2 regions of the Streptomyces sp. NPDC029526 genome follow, and region 2 is predicted to be linked to the other one. Evidence: riboswitches for the same ligand, from Rfam matches in the RefSeq annotation. Region 2 holds a riboswitch; the other holds the start of a gene.
What was found. A riboswitch is a leader RNA that binds a small molecule or an ion and turns the genes downstream of it on or off. The one in region 2 is predicted to bind S-adenosylmethionine.
Positions count from the first base shown of each region.

Region 1: it holds a riboswitch for S-adenosylmethionine, as region 2 does, so the genes downstream of both, AB0F01_RS01650 (aminotransferase class V-fold PLP-dependent enzyme) here and thrC (threonine synthase) in region 2, are expected to answer to the same signal.

Region 1 is NZ_JBEZWE010000001.1:362,134-369,673, reverse strand. It holds gene AB0F01_RS01670 (c-type cytochrome) at 1-139, shown strand, start outside; gene AB0F01_RS01665 (Rieske 2Fe-2S domain-containing protein) at 136-1,194, shown strand; gene AB0F01_RS01660 (cytochrome bc complex cytochrome b subunit) at 1,191-2,828, shown strand; gene trpD (anthranilate phosphoribosyltransferase) at 2,967-4,031, shown strand; SAM riboswitch class IV at 4,108-4,224, shown strand; gene AB0F01_RS01650 (aminotransferase class V-fold PLP-dependent enzyme) at 4,443-5,933, shown strand; gene AB0F01_RS01645 (Lrp/AsnC ligand binding domain-containing protein) at 6,007-6,288, opposite strand; gene AB0F01_RS01640 (rhomboid family intramembrane serine protease) at 6,285-7,019, opposite strand; gene AB0F01_RS01635 (hypothetical protein) at 7,177-7,416, shown strand; gene AB0F01_RS01630 (NYN domain-containing protein) at 7,517-7,540, shown strand, end outside.
Region 2 is NZ_JBEZWE010000022.1:17,173-24,712, reverse strand. It holds gene otsB (trehalose-phosphatase) at 1-56, opposite strand, end outside; gene AB0F01_RS28520 (trehalose-6-phosphate synthase) at 400-1,830, opposite strand; gene AB0F01_RS28515 (glucosyl-3-phosphoglycerate synthase) at 1,882-2,826, opposite strand; SAM riboswitch class I at 2,970-3,117, shown strand; gene thrC (threonine synthase) at 3,136-4,443, shown strand; gene AB0F01_RS28505 (MoaD/ThiS family protein) at 4,440-4,715, shown strand; gene AB0F01_RS28500 (cold-shock protein) at 5,157-5,360, shown strand; gene groL (chaperonin GroEL) at 5,976-7,540, shown strand, end outside.

The DNA of each region.
Region 1 (7,540 bases), on a different contig from region 2:
CGAGAGCCCGGGCGGCCTCGCGCTGGGCTCGCTGGGCCCGGTCGCCGAAGGCCTCTTCGGCTGGGTCTTCGGCCTCGGCGGGCTGATCGCCGTCGCTGTGTGGGTCGCCGCTCGGACCGCAAAGGCCAAGAAGTCATGAGTAGCCAAGACATTCCCGAAGAGAACCTGCCCACCGCGCAGGACACCGCTCACGGCACCGTCGGCGTCGCGGACCAGAAGGACCCGTTCGCCGACCCGGGGCTGCCGCCCCACGAGCACCGGATCCAGGACATCGACGAGCGGGCCGCCAAGCGGTCCGAGCGCACGGTCGCCCTGATGTTCACGGTGTCGATGCTGGCGACCATCGGCTTCATCGTCGCCTTCGTGGCGATCCCGGTCGACAAGATCGTCTACATCTGGACGCTGGGCCACATCAGCGCGCTGAACCTCGCGCTCGGCGTGACGCTCGGCATCGCGCTGTTCGCCATCGGCGCCGGCGCCGTGCACTGGGCCCGCACCCTGATGTCGGACGAGGAGCTCACCGACGAACGGCACCCGATCCAGGCCGCGCCGGACGTCAAGGCCAAGGTCATGGACGACTTCCGGCAGGGCGCCAAGGAGTCGGCCATCGGCCGCCGCAAGCTCATCCGCAACACGATGTTCGGCGCGCTGACCCTGGTGCCGCTGTCCGGTGTCGTGCTGCTGCGCGACCTCGGCCCGCTGCCCGAGGACAAGCTGCGCCACACCGCCTGGTCGAAGGGCAAGCTGCTCATCAACCAGAACACCAACGAGCCGCTGCGCCCGTCCGACATCATCGTCGGCTCGCTCACCTTCGCCCAGCCCGAGGGCCTGGACCCGCACGAGCACGGGTTCCAGAACGAGATCGCCAAGGCAGCGCTGATGCTCGTCCGGATCCAGCCGGAGAACATCAAGGACAAGCGCGCTCTCGAGTGGTCGCACGAGGGGATCCTCGCGTACTCGAAGATCTGCACCCACGTCGGTTGCCCGATCTCCCTGTACGAGCAGCAGACGCACCACGCGCTGTGCCCCTGCCACCAGTCCACCTTCGATCTCTCCGACGGCGCCAAGGTGATCTTCGGTCCCGCCGGTCACGCGCTGCCGCAGCTGCGCATCGGCGTGAACGACGAGGGTTACCTCGAAGCGCACAGCGACTTCGACGAGCCCGTCGGCCCTTCATTCTGGGAGCGCGGATGAGCACCACGACGACCACCGACTCCCGCTCTCGCGGGAAGGCACCGGCCGGCGAGCGCGTCGCCGACTGGGCCGACGGCCGGCTGGGGATCTACTCCCTGGCCAAGGCCAACATGCGGAAGATCTTCCCGGACCACTGGTCCTTCATGCTCGGTGAGATCTGCCTCTACAGCTTCATCATCATCATCCTCACGGGTGTGTACCTGACGCTGTTCTTCCACCCGTCGATGGCCGAGGTGGAGTACCACGGCAGCTACGTCCCGATGCAGGGCCAGCTGATGTCGCAGGCCTACGCCTCGACCCTCGACATCAGCTTCGACGTGCGCGGTGGCCTGCTCATCCGGCAGATCCACCACTGGGCCGCGGTCATCTTCCTGGCCGGCATGTTCGTGCACATGATGCGCGTCTTCTTCACCGGCGCGTTCCGCAAGCCGCGCGAGATCAACTGGCTGTTCGGCTTCCTGCTGTTCGTGCTGGGCATGTTCACCGGCTTCACCGGCTACTCGCTCCCGGACGACCTGCTGTCCGGTACGGGTGTCCGCTTCACGCAGGGCGCGATCCTGTCCGTGCCGATCGTCGGCACGTACATCTCGATGTTCCTGTTCGGCGGGGAGTTCCCGGGGACGGACTTCGTCGCCCGGTTCTACTCGATCCACATCCTGCTGCTGCCGGGCATCATGCTGGGTCTGGTGGTCGCCCACCTGATCCTGGTCTTCTACCACAAGCACACGCAGTTCGCGGGTCCCGGCCGGACCAACAAGAACGTCGTCGGCATGCCGCTGCTGCCGGTGTACATGGCCAAGGCGGGAGGCTTCTTCTTCCTGGTCTTCGGCTTCATCTCGCTGATCGCCGGCCTGGTCACCATCAACCCGATCTGGAACCTGGGCCCGTACCGGCCGGACCTCGTCTCGACGGGTGCCCAGCCGGACTGGTACATGGGCTTCGCCGAGGGTCTGGTCCGCGCCATGCCGGGCTGGGAGATCAACTTCTGGGGCCACACGCTGGTCCTGGGCGTCTTCGTCCCGCTGGTGCTGTTCGGCCTGTTCCTCGGGGTCCTGGCGCTCTACCCGTTCATCGAGTCCTGGATCACCGGGGACAAGCGCGAGCACCACATCCTGGACCGCCCGCGCAACGCCCCGACCCGGACCGGTCTCGGCGTCGCCTGGATCACCGCGTACCTGATCATGCTGGTGGGCGGTGGCAACGACATCGTCGCCACGCACTTCCACCTGTCGATCAACGCGGTCACCTGGTTCGTGCGCATCGGGTTCTTCCTCGGCCCGGTCGTGGCGTTCATCGTCACCAAGCGGATCTGCCTCGGCCTCCAGCGCCGGGACAAGGACAAGGTGCTGCACGGCCGCGAGGCCGGCATCATCAAGCGCCTGCCGCACGGTGAGTTCATCGAGGTGCACGAGCCGCTCAGCCAGGAGCAGCTCCACACGCTCACCGCGCACGAGCAGTACAAGCCGGCGGAGATCGGCCCGACGGTCGACGAGAACGGCGTCGAGCGCAAGGTGAAGGCCACCGAGAAGCTGCGTGCCAAGCTCAGCAAGGCGTACTACGGCCAGGAGTCGCAGATTCCGAAGCCGACCGCCGAGGAGTACAAGGAGATCACCAGCGGCCACGGCCACCACTGATCCCTTCCACCGCTGAGCGAAGCGTCGCCACACCACGGTCGAAGGCCCCCGTCCGGTCCGCGGACGGGGGCCTTCGCCGTGTCCGGGGCTGGATAGGGTGGGGGGCGGACATGCGTGTGACGACCACAGGAGCGGCTGATGAGCGCTGTGACCCCCGCTGGAGGCGACACCGCGGCGGGCCGCTCCTGGCCCGCCCTGCTGAACGGCCTGCTGGAGGGCCGTGACCTGTCGGCCGACGACACCGCCTGGGCGATGGACCTGATCATGCGCGGGGAGGCCACCGACGCCCAGATCGCCGGCTTCGCGGTGTCCCTGCGCGCCAAGGGCGAGACCGTCGAGGAGATCTCCGGCTGCGTCCGCGCCCTGTACGACCACGCCAACGTGATCGAGGTGCCGGGCGCCACCGTCGACATCGTCGGGACCGGCGGGGACGGCGCCAAGACGGTGAACATCTCCACCATGTCCTCCATCGTCGTCGCCGGCACCGGCGCGAAGGTCGTCAAGCACGGCAACCGGGCCGCCTCCTCCGCGTCCGGCGCCTCCGACGTGCTGGAGAAGCTCGGCGTCAACCTGGAGCTGACCCCGCGACGGGTCGCCGAGGTCGCCGAGGAGGCCGGGATCACCTTCTGCTTCGCGGTGAAGTTCCACCCGGCGCTGCGCCATGTGGCGGCGGCACGCGGCCAGCTGGGCATCCGCACGGTGTTCAACTTCCTGGGCCCGCTCGCCAATCCGGCCCGGGTGACCGCGCAGGCGGTCGGGGTGGCCGACGCGCGGATGGCGCCCATCATGGCCGGGGTGTTCGCCGGGCGCGGCCACTCCTCGCTGGTGTTCCGCGGCGACGACGGCCTGGACGAGCTGACCACGACCGGCACCTCCCGGGTCTGGGTGGTCCGGGACGGCACGGTCACCGAGGAGGTGTTCGACCCGCGCGAGGTGGGCCTCGGCCTGGTCGACATCTCGGCCCTGCGCGGCGCCGACGCCTCCTACAACGCGGAGGTCGCCCGGCGGCTGCTGGACGGCGAACGCGGCCCGGTGCGCGACGCCGTGCTGCTGAACTCGGCGGCGGCGCTGGTGGCGCTGGAGCCCGGCACGGGCACGCTCACGGAGCAGATCCGGGCCGGGATGGAGAAGGCGGCCGAGTCGATCGACTCGGGGTCGGCCCGGCGCGTCCTGGACCGGTGGGTGGCCGTCAGCAACGCCTGAGACACCGCACGTGCGGGGTCCCGCGATCCGGAACCGGGTTGCGGGACCCCGTTTTCTTCCCGTACGTTCCTGTGCAGGTCATGAGTGACAGCCATCAGGCCCCGGCCGGCTGTCCGGCAACCCTCCGTCCGTGGCGGGGTGCCCCGGGTGAGGACCAGGCCGTGGACAGCAGGGTCCACGGCAAGCGCGGACCCCTCGCGAGCCAGGGGTCCTGGTCGTCGAGGAGTCTCCCGTGAGCCGTCGAATGCAGTAGGGCCGCAGCGCCCCGCCTCCGCGTTCCCCTCGCTTTCCCCTTCTTCGCCCCTTCTTCGCCCCTCTTCCGGCTTTCCGCCGTTCCTTCCGCCGTTCCGACGGGCTGGAGCCACCGCTGCTCGCCCTGGGGAACCGGCGTGCCACCTACGGGAGTTCAGCATGTCCGTCACCGCCGTCGCCACCGCCCCCGTCACCGCGTGCGCTGCCGCCGCCCCGGCCGCCGCCGCCCCGGCCGCCGCCGCCCCGGCCGCCGCCGCCCCGGCCGCCGCCGCCCCGGCCGCCGCCGCCCCGGCCGCCGCCGCGGCCGCCGCGGCCCCGGAGGACCGCGCCCCGCTGCCCGTCCTCGGGCGGGACGTCACCGTCCCGCTCGTCACCGGCGGCGAGGTGACCTACGCGGCGCTCGACCACGCGGCCAGCGCGCCCGCCCTCCAGCAGGTCTGGGACGACGTAGCCGCCTACGCGCCGTACTACGGCAGCGTCCACCGCGGCGCCGGGTACCTCTCCCGGCTCTCCACGGAGCTGTTCGAGGACGCCCGCCGGACCGTCGCCGCGTTCCTCGACTGCCGCCGTGCGGACGAGGTGGTCTTCACCCGGTCCACCACCGACTCCCTCAACCTGCTCGCCGGCGCGCTGCCCGAGGGCTGCCGGGTCTTCGTCTTCGAGACCGAGCACCACGCCGCCCTGCTGCCCTGGCGGGGCTCCGAGGTGACCGTCCTGGACGCGCCCGGCAGCCCCGGGCAGGCCGTCGAGACCCTGGAGCGCGCCCTCGCCGCCCGCGCGCCGCACGGGCCGGCGCTGGTCTGCGTCACCGGCGCCTCCAACGTCACCGGCGAGCTGTGGCCGGTGCGCGAACTGGCCGCCGCCGCCCACGCGCACGGCGCCCGGATCGTCCTGGACGCCGCCCAGCTCGCCCCGCACCACCCGGTGAGCGTGCGGGACCTGGACGTCGACTGGGTCGCCTTCTCGGGCCACAAGCTGTACGCCCCCTTCGGCACCGGGGTGCTGGCCGGGCGGGCGGACTGGCTGCGGACGGCCGAGCCGTACCTCGCGGGCGGCGGTGCGAGCCGCCGGGTCGTCCGGCGCGGGGACGGGGGAGTGGACGTCCGGTGGCACACCGACGCCGCCCGCCACGAGGCCGGTTCGCCCAACGTCATCGGCGCGCACGCCGTCGCCTCGGCCTGCCGGGCGCTCACCGCGGCCGGGTTCGACACCCTCGTCGCCCGCGAGCGGCGGCTGGTCCGCGCGGTGCGCGAGGGGCTGGCCGACGTGCCCGAGGTGCGGTTCCTGTCCCTGTTCGGGGACGACGCCCCCCGGGTCGGGGTGCTGTCCTTCGTCGTCGACGGCTTCGACAGCTCGCACTTCGCCGCCGCGCTGTCCGCCGAGTACGGCATCGGTGTCCGGGACGGCCTGTTCTGCGCCCACCCCCTGCTCGCGAGGCTGCTCGGCGACACGCCGCAGCCGGGCGGGTGCGGGGCCCCGGCCTCCGGGGAGCGGTCCGCGCACGCCGTCCGGGTCAGCTTCGGCGCGGGCACCCCGGACGAGCACGTGCAGCGGTTCGTCCGCGCCGTGCGGGAACTCGTCCGGGACGGCGCCCGCTGGACCTACCGCACGGTGGACGGCCGCTGCGTCCCGGACGCCCCCGCAGCCTGAGGCGGCACCGCGTCCCGGACCGGCGGCATCCCGTCCAGGAGCGCCGGTCCGGGGGGTCCCGCCGGGCGGTGACTCAGTTGTCCAGCCCGATGGCGAACGCCGCCTCCAGGTCGTGCTGGGAGTACGTACGGAACGCCACGTGCGTGTCGGTGCCCTCGACGCCCGGGATCTTGCTGATCCGGCCGGGGATGACCTCGGCCAGGTCCTCGTGCTCCCGGACCCGGACCATGGCGATCAGGTCGTAGGTCCCGGTGACCGAGAAGACCTCGCTGACGCTGTCCAGCGCGGCGATCCGCTCCGCGATCTCGGGGATCCGGTCCACGCTGGTCTTGATGAGGACGATCGCGGTGATCACGGCTGGTTCTCTCCCTCGGGGGCCGGAGCAGGGGGCGCCTTCACTGTAGTCGTCCGGCCCGAGCAGACCCACGCGCAGCCGAGGCCCAGCCCGAAGCCCACCAGGTGCGCGAGGTAGGCGACCCCCGGCCCGTCGGAGGCCCGCCCCGCCCCCAGCCACTGCAGGGCCGCCCAGAACGGCAGCACCACCCAGGCGGGGAGGCGGACCGGCAGGAAGAGCAGGAACGGCAGGAGACTGGTCACCCGGGCGCGGGGGAACAGGAACAGGAACGCGCCGAGCACCGCCGAGATCGCCCCCGAGGCCCCCACCAGGGACTGTTCCGAGTCCGGGTGGGCGACGGCGTAGCCGAGCAGGGCGAGGTAGCCGCAGCAGACGTAGAACAGGGTGAAGCGCAGGGGGCCCATCCGTGCCTCGGTCATCGTGCCGAAGACGTGGAGGAACAGCATGTTGCCCAGCAGGTGCACCCAGCTGCCGTGCACGAAGAGGGCGGTGGCCGGTGTCAGGACCGCGCGGAAGGACCCGTCGAACAGGTCTGCGGGGATCACCCCCCACTGCCGGAAGTACGCCCGTTGCACGGCGAGCAGCTCCTCGCCCGTCCCGTGGACCGGGTTCAGGCCCGAGGCCGGGCCGATCAGGAAGACCACGCAGCAGACGACGACCAGGGTGTGGGTCACCGGCGCCGACGGCCGCCGGACCGCCCGCGCGAGGGGTGCTCTCCAGTGGGGGACCATGGACACAGAGCATGACGTAACGGGACGCACCCGCGCGGACCGCCTCGCCGCCGTGGACGGGCGGGCGGCGCGGACCCGCCAGGCCGTAGGGTTACGACCCTGACCCACCCGGGGCGCCCGGCGCGCCCCGAGACCGGAAGGAAGGCGAACAGCCACGATGACGGTTCCCCTGCCGACCGCCGCCACGCGGTGGCGCTGCACCCTCTGCGGCAACCTCACGCGCTTCGACGTGACCCGCTCCTCGAAGGTCGTCGAGTACGTCCACCTCGACCTGGCCGGGGAGCCGAAGGTCGAGGAGCGCGAGGTGCTCAGTGAGACCATCGAGTCGGTGCGGTGCCGCTGGTGCAACGCCGTGGACCAGGTGGAACTCGTGGACAGGCCGGATGCCGGTTCCTGAGCGAAGGGGGTCCCTCCCGCTCGCGCGACGTCGTCGGCGGGGGACGGCCCCGCTGACGGTGACCCCGTACGCGGGGCGGCAAGGCGATGGGGTGTGACGGATGGTGGAGACCACGGGCGGGGGG
Region 2 (7,540 bases):
GGCGTCGGAAGGTCGGGGACGGCATGCGGATCCGTGGATGCGGTGTGGCTGCCCATACGGCCAACCTATCCACGTCCGCCCGGTGCCACGCATGCCCGGACGCCCGGTGCCACGCGTGCCCGGCCACCCGGTGCCACGCGGGCACGCACGCCTGGCCGGTCGTCGGCGCGCGGGTCCGGCCGGACACCGCCCGCGGACCGGAGCGGCCACAGCGCGGCGGCCCGCAGACCGGCCGGACCGTCCCCGGGGGAGCCCCGGCCGCACCAGGCCCTACCAGGCCCTACCAGGCCCTACCAGGCCGCACCGGCCGTGCCCGGCGGGCACCCGACGTCCGGCACCCGACTCCGGGCACCCGGCGTCCGGCACCCCCGCGCCCGCGGCGGCGGATCGGTACCAGGATCAGGCGGGGTCCTGCCCCCGCAGGGCGTCCAGCTGGTCGACGAACCACTGGGCGGGCGGCAGCGCGGTCGCCGCCGCGGCCAGGCGCTTGCTGTGCTCGGTGCGCTGGGCCGGGCCCATCGTCAGGGCCTCGTGCAGGGCGCGGGCGGTCCCGGTCACGTCGTAGGGGTTGACGGTGATGGCGTCCTCGCCCAGCTCCTCGTGCGCCCCCGCCTCCCGGCTCAGCACCAGCGCGCAGCCGCGGTCGGAGACCACCGGCACCTCCTTGGCGACCAGGTTCATGCCGTCCCGCACGGGGTTGACCAGGGCCACGTCCGCCAGCCGGTAGGCGGCCAGCGAGCGGGCGAAGTCGTCCTTGACGTGCAGCACGACCGGACGCCAGCCGGGCGTGCCGTACCGGTCGTTGATCTCCTCGGCGACCCGCTGCACCTCGGCGGTGTAGTCGCGGTACACGGCGAGGTCCTGGCGGGAGGGGTAGGCGAAGGCGACGTGCACGACCCGCTCGCGCCAGTCGGGGTGGTCGTCGAGGAGCTGCCGGTAGGCGAGCAGGCCGCGCACGATGTTCTTCGACAGCTCGGTGCGGTCCACCCGGACGATGGTGCGGCGCGGGGTGCCGTCGGGCGCGGTGCCGATCTCCTCGCGCAGCGCGGCCATCCGCTCCTCGACGTCCGGCTCGTGGGAGCGGGCGCGCAGGAAGTCCGCGTCGGCGCCGAGGCCGTGCACGCCCACGCGGGTGTCGCCGAGGCCGCCCGCGAACTGCTCGCAGCAGGCGGTGAAGGCGTCCGCCCAGCGCCGGGTGAGGAACCCGAGCCGGTCCGCGCCCAGCATGCCGCCGAGCACCTGGGCGGCGATGTCGTCGGGCAGCATCCGGAAGTACTCCGGCGGGGCCCACGGGGTGTGCGAGAAGTGGCCGATGCGCAGGTCGGGGCGGAGCTCGCGGAGCATGCCGGGGACGAGCGTCAGGTGGTAGTCCTGCACCACGACGGCCGCGCCCTCGGCGGCCTCCTCGGCGAGCGCTTCGGCGAAGGCCCGGTTGTAGGTCTCGTAGGACGCCCACTGGCGGCGGAACTCCGCGTCGAAGACGGGTTCCAGCGGGGTCTGGTAGAGCATGTGGTGCACGAACCACAGCACCGAGTTCGCGATGCCGTTGTAGGCGTCGGCGTGCACGTCGGCCGGGATGTCCAGCATCCGCACGCCGTCCTCGCCGACGCCGCGCCGCACGGCCTCGCGGTCGCCGTCGGACAGGGCCGAGCAGACCCACAGGGCGTCCGCGTCCGAGCCGATCGCGGACAGCCCGGACACCAGTCCGCCGCCGCCCCGTTTGGCGCGCAGCGAACCGTCCTCGTCCACCGTGTACGACACGGGCCCGCGGTTCGACGCGACCAGCACCTGGGCACCCTGACCAGCCTGAGCAGCATGCGTGGAAGCCATACGCACCAACCTAGCCCGGCCCCCGGAACCTCAAACGTCGCCGGGACGCGCTCAGGCCACCCGCCGGGCCTGGTACTCGGCGATCTCCCGCATGGGCGGGCGTTCCTCGGTGTCGACGGAGTAGGTGCGCGGCTCGAAGCCCTCGTCGGAGCGCTCGAACTGGGTGAGGGCGGGCCGGATCAGGTGGCCGCGGGCCAGGCGGAGCTGGGCGGTGCGGTAGATGGCGGCGGCCATCCGGCCGAGGGCCCGCCCGTCCTGGTGGCGGTGCTTGCGCACGCCGACGTCGACCTGGGCGAGGGCGTCCAGCCCGGCCAGGTGCAGGGCGTCGACCAGCATGCCGAGCTCGACCCCGTAGCCGACCGGGAAGGGCAGCTGCTCCAGCAGCGAGCGGCGGGCCGCGTACTCACCGCCGAGCGGCTGGACGAAACCGGCGAGCTGCGGCCAGTGCATGTTGAGCAGCGGGCGCGCCATCAGCTCGGTGACCCGGCCGCCCTGCCCGGCGGCGGCGCCCAGGGGGCGGTCGTACATGGCCTTGACCAGCTGCACGTCCGGCTCGGTGAGCAGCGGACCGACGATGCCGGTGACGAAGTCGGAGGAGAAGTCGCGCAGGTCCGCGTCGACGAAGCAGACGATGTCGCCCCGGGTGACCAGCAGGGAGCGCCAGAGCACCTCGCCCTTGCCGGGCACGGCGGGGATGCGGGGCAGGATCGCGTCCCGGTGGACCACGGTGGCGCCCGCCGCCGCGGCGGCCGCTGCGGTGCCGTCCGTCGAGCCGGAGTCGATCACGACGACCTCGTCGACCAGCGGCACCTGGAGCATCAGGTCGTGCCGGATCACCGCCACGATGTCGCCGACGGTGGCCTCCTCGTCGAGCGCCGGCAGCACCACGCTCACCGTCTGTCCCGAGGCGCGCTTCGCGGCCAGGAGCGCGTGCGGGGGGCGGTCGGCCACGGACCAGGACCGGTCGATCAGCCAGCGCTCGACTTCTTCCAGCACGGTCTGCGGCTCCTCACTCCGGTCCGGTCCTGTGATCCATCTCGCGCTTCGGACGACTGTCTCAATCGCCCGGGGCGTCGGTTACAGTCTTGAACAACGCGCACGGTCCCCGCATGCCGGGGTCCCGCGCGACAACTGAACACCGCTCATCCAGAGGGGCAGAGGGATACGGCCCGTTGAAGCCCCGGCAACCCTCCAGTCGGTTCTTGTCACACGGACGTGGCGAGGCTCCCGGCTAGGGAAGGTGCCAAATCCGTCTCACGGCGAGATGCGTCGTGAGGAAGATGAGGAGAAAGGGCCTCGCCTCACATGGCTGTGCAGACCGTTGCAAGCAACGCCGACTCTGCCGGTTCCGCCGGTTCCTCCCCCGCCGTCGACCTGGGTCCCGCCGCCGCGCTGTCCTGCCGCGAGTGCGGCCACCGCGTCCCGCTCGGACCCGTCTTCGCCTGCCAGGAGTGTTTCGGCCCGCTGGAGATCGCCTACGACTTCTCGTCCTACGAGGCCGGGGAACTGCGCCGGCGCATCGAGGCGGGACCCGCGAACATCTGGCGCTACGCGCCGCTGCTGCCCGTCCCCGCGGACGTGGCCGGCAAGCCGAACCTCAACCCGGGCTGGACCCCGCTGGTCAAGGCGGACAACCTGGCCCGTGAACTCGGCGTCACCGGCGGTCTGTACGTCAAGGACGACTCGGGCAACCCGACGCACTCCTTCAAGGACCGGGTCGTCGCCCAGGCCCTGGAGGCCGCCCGCGCCTTCGGCTTCACCACCCTGTCCTGCTCCTCCACCGGCAACCTGGCCGGTGCCGTCGGCGCCGCCGCCGCCCGGGCCGGCTTCCGCTCCTGCGTGTTCATCCCGCACGACCTGGAGCAGGGCAAGGTCGTCATGGCCGCCGTCTACGGCGGCGAACTGGTCGGCATCGAGGGCAACTACGACGACGTCAACCGCTTCTGCTCCGAACTGATCGGCGACCCGGCCGGCGAGGGCTGGGGCTTCGTCAACGTCAACCTGCGCCCCTACTACGCCGAGGGCTCCAAGACGCTCGCCTACGAGATCTGCGAGCAGCTCGGCTGGCGGCTGCCGGACCAGATCGTCGTCCCGATCGCCTCGGGCTCCCAGCTCACGAAGATCGACAAGGGGCTGCGGGAGCTGATCGACCTGGGGCTGGTGGAGGACCGCCCCTACAAGATCTTCGGCGCGCAGGCGGAGGGCTGCTCCCCGGTCTCAGCCGCCTTCAAGGCCGGGCACGACGTGGTCCGCCCGCAGAAGCCGGACACCATCGCCAAGTCGCTCGCCATCGGCAACCCCGCCGACGGCCCCTACGTCCTGGACATCGCCCGCCGCACCGGCGGCGCCGTGGAGGACGTCACCGACGAGCAGGTCGTGGACGCGATCAAGCTGCTCGCGCGCACCGAGGGCATCTTCGCGGAGACGGCGGGCGGGGTGACCGTCGGCGTCACCCGCAAGCTGGTCGAGAGCGGCCTGCTGGATCCCTCGCTGACCACCGTCGTCCTCAACACCGGCGACGGCCTGAAGACCCTCGACGCGGTCGCCGGGACCGGCGTGACCGCCACCATCCGCCCCACCCTGGACTCCTTCCGAGAGGCTGGCCTCGCATGAGCGTGACCGTCCGCATCCCGACCATCCTGCGCACCTACACCGGTGGGCAGGCCCAGGTGAACGCCGAGGGGACGACCCTCGCCGAGGTCATCGAGGACCTGGAGAAGAACCACACGGGCATCGCCGCCCGCGTCCTGGACGACCAGGGCAAGCTGCGCCGCTTCGTCAACGTCTACGTCAACGACGACGACGTGCGCTTCGAGCAGGGCCTGGAGACGGCGACGCCGGACGGCGCCGGCGTCTCGATCATTCCGGCGGTCGCCGGCGGCTGATCCGGCCTGATCATTACCGTGGGTAACTTCGGTTACCCAGCGTGGAACTCGTTGCCCCCTCCGTGAGAGAAGCGGAGGGGGCAATTCCATGGGATTGAACGCGATAGGGTTGGGGAACGCGGCCCCGGTCCCTCGATCGGGAACCGTGAATTCCTGCCGCTCGCCCGACGATAAGTAGCCAAAGTCTGTGCGCCTTTCGCGGCTTTTGTGGCGTTTGCGTGACCCGGTTTGCCCTGAATTCGGGCGAAGTTGCACAACATTCCGGACCGGCGGCGTCCAGATTTCTCGTCCGATTGACCTGTTGCAGACGGCAGTTGGACAGATACATTCAGCCGCGGTCGACGCGTTCCGGCGCACGCCCCCACTCCAATGGGGGGTGAGGTCTGACCCGGGTCCGCGAAGTGTGGATCTGTGCAAGGGCCAGTAATAGGGGAGTTAGGCATGGCTCAGGGCACCGTCAAGTGGTTCAACGCGGAGAAGGGGTACGGCTTCATCGCGGTCGACGGTGGTGCGGATGTTTTCGTCCACTACAGCGCCATCCAGATGGACGGGTACCGCACCCTTGAAGAGGGCCAGCGGGTCGAATTCGAGATCTCGCAGGGCCAGAAGGGCCCGCAGGCCGACATGGTTCGCGTCACCGCCTGAACGCGCTACCAGCCGCAAGCAGCTTCTGCTGACGAGGGGCCCGCACCTCCCGGGGTGCGGGCCCTTCGCCGTGCGCCGGCGCCTCCGCAAGGGGGCGGCCGGCCGTGCGCCCGGGCCGCCCGCGCTCCCCGTCCCGGCGGCGCCGTACACCCGTGTTCGCCGACCGCTGAGAGCGCGCCTTCCTCTCCTTCGCGCCCACGCGCGCGAGGGGCCGTACGGGGTGTCGCCGCGCCCCCCGTACCACCCCCGTGCCACCCCCCGCCCGGGGTGCCTCCGCACCGCCGTCCTCCGCCGTCCTCCCAGCACACGGGCCCCGTCGGCCCTCGTGCCGTGGTGCCCGGGAGACACCTCCCCCCGTCCCGGACCGCGCCTGCGGGCACGCCCGCGCGCCCCGACCCTCCGACGGGCCCGCTTCGCGGGAGCGCCTTGCACTCGGAGGGGTCGAGTGCTAATCATTGGCGTTAGCACTCTGAAGGTGAGAGTGACAACGAAGGACCGGGTCGGTGAGGCCCGCAGGCCGTGTGGGGCAAGGAACCACGAGGCCGGCGAGCCGTCCGTCGCGGGCGCGGGCGCGGTCCGAAGGAATCACCCCCAGTCCTGGAGGGACCACTTCACATGGCCAAGATCATCGCGTTCGACGAGGAGGCGCGGCGCGGCCTCGAGCGCGGCATGAACCAGCTCGCGGACGCCGTCAAGGTGACGCTCGGCCCCAAGGGCCGCAACGTCGTCCTCGAGAAGAAGTGGGGCGCCCCCACGATCACCAACGATGGTGTCTCCATCGCCAAGGAGATCGAGCTCGAGGACCCGTACGAGAAGATCGGCGCCGAGCTGGTCAAGGAAGTCGCCAAGAAGACGGACGACGTCGCCGGTGACGGTACGACCACCGCGACCGTCCTCGCCCAGGCCCTGGTCAAGGAGGGCCTGCGCAACGTAGCCGCCGGCGCCAACCCGATGGCCCTCAAGCGCGGCATCGAGAAGGCCGTCGAGTCGGTCTCCGCCGCCCTGCTGGAGCAGGCGAAGGACGTCGAGACCAAGGAGCAGATCGCTTCCACGGCCTCCATCTCCGCCGCCGACACCCAGATCGGCGAGCTCATCGCCGAGGCCATGGACAAGGTCGGCAAGGAAGGCGTCATCACCGTCGAGGAGTCCCAGACCTTCGGTCTGGAGCTGGAGCTCACCGAGGGTATGCGCTTCGACAAGGGCTACATCTCGGCGTACTTCGCCACCGACATGGAGCGTATGGAGGCCGTCCTCGACGACCCGTACATCCTGATCGCCAACTCCAAGATCTCCAACGTCAAGGACCTGCTCCCGCTCCTGGAGAAGGTCATGCAGTCGGGCAAGCCGCTGCTGATCATCGCCGAGGACGTCGAGGGCGAGGCCCTGTCGACCCTGGTCGTCAACAAGATCCGCGGCACCTTCAAGTCCGTCGCGGTCAAGGCCCCGGGCTTCGGTGACCGTCGCAAGGCCATGCTCGGCGACATCGCCATCCTCACGGGCGGCGAGGTCATCTCCGAGGAGGTCGGTCTCAAGCTGGAGAACGCCACCCTCGACCTGCTGGGCAAGGCGCGCAAGGTCGTCATCACCAAGGACGAGACGACCATCGTCGACGGTTCGGGCTCGGCCGACCAGGTCCAGGGCCGCGTGAACCAGATCCGGGCCGAGATCGAGAACAGCGACTCGGACTACGACCGCGAGAAGCTCCAGGAGCGCCTGGCGAAGCTGGCCGGCGGCGTGGCCGTCATCAAGGCCGGTGCCGCGACCGAGGTGGAGCTCAAGGAGCGCAAGCACCGCATCGAGGACGCCGTGCGCAACGCCAAGGCGGCCGTCGAGGAGGGCATCGTCGCCGGTGGTGGCGTGGCCCTGCTGCAGGCCTCCCAGGTCTTCGAGAAGCTGGAGCTCGAGGGTGACGAGGCGACCGGCGCCAACGCCGTGAAGCTCGCCCTGGAGGCCCCGCTGAAGCAGATCGCCGTCAACGGTGGTCTCGAGGGCGGCGTCGTGGTGGAGAAGGTCCGCAACCTCACCGTCGGCCACGGCCTGAACGCCGCGACCGGCGAGTACGTCGACATGATCGCCGAAGGCATCATCGACCCGGCGAAGGTGACCCGTTCCGCGCTGCAGAACGCCGCCTCCATCGCCGCGCTGTTCCTCACCACCGAGGCCGTCATCGCCGACAAGCC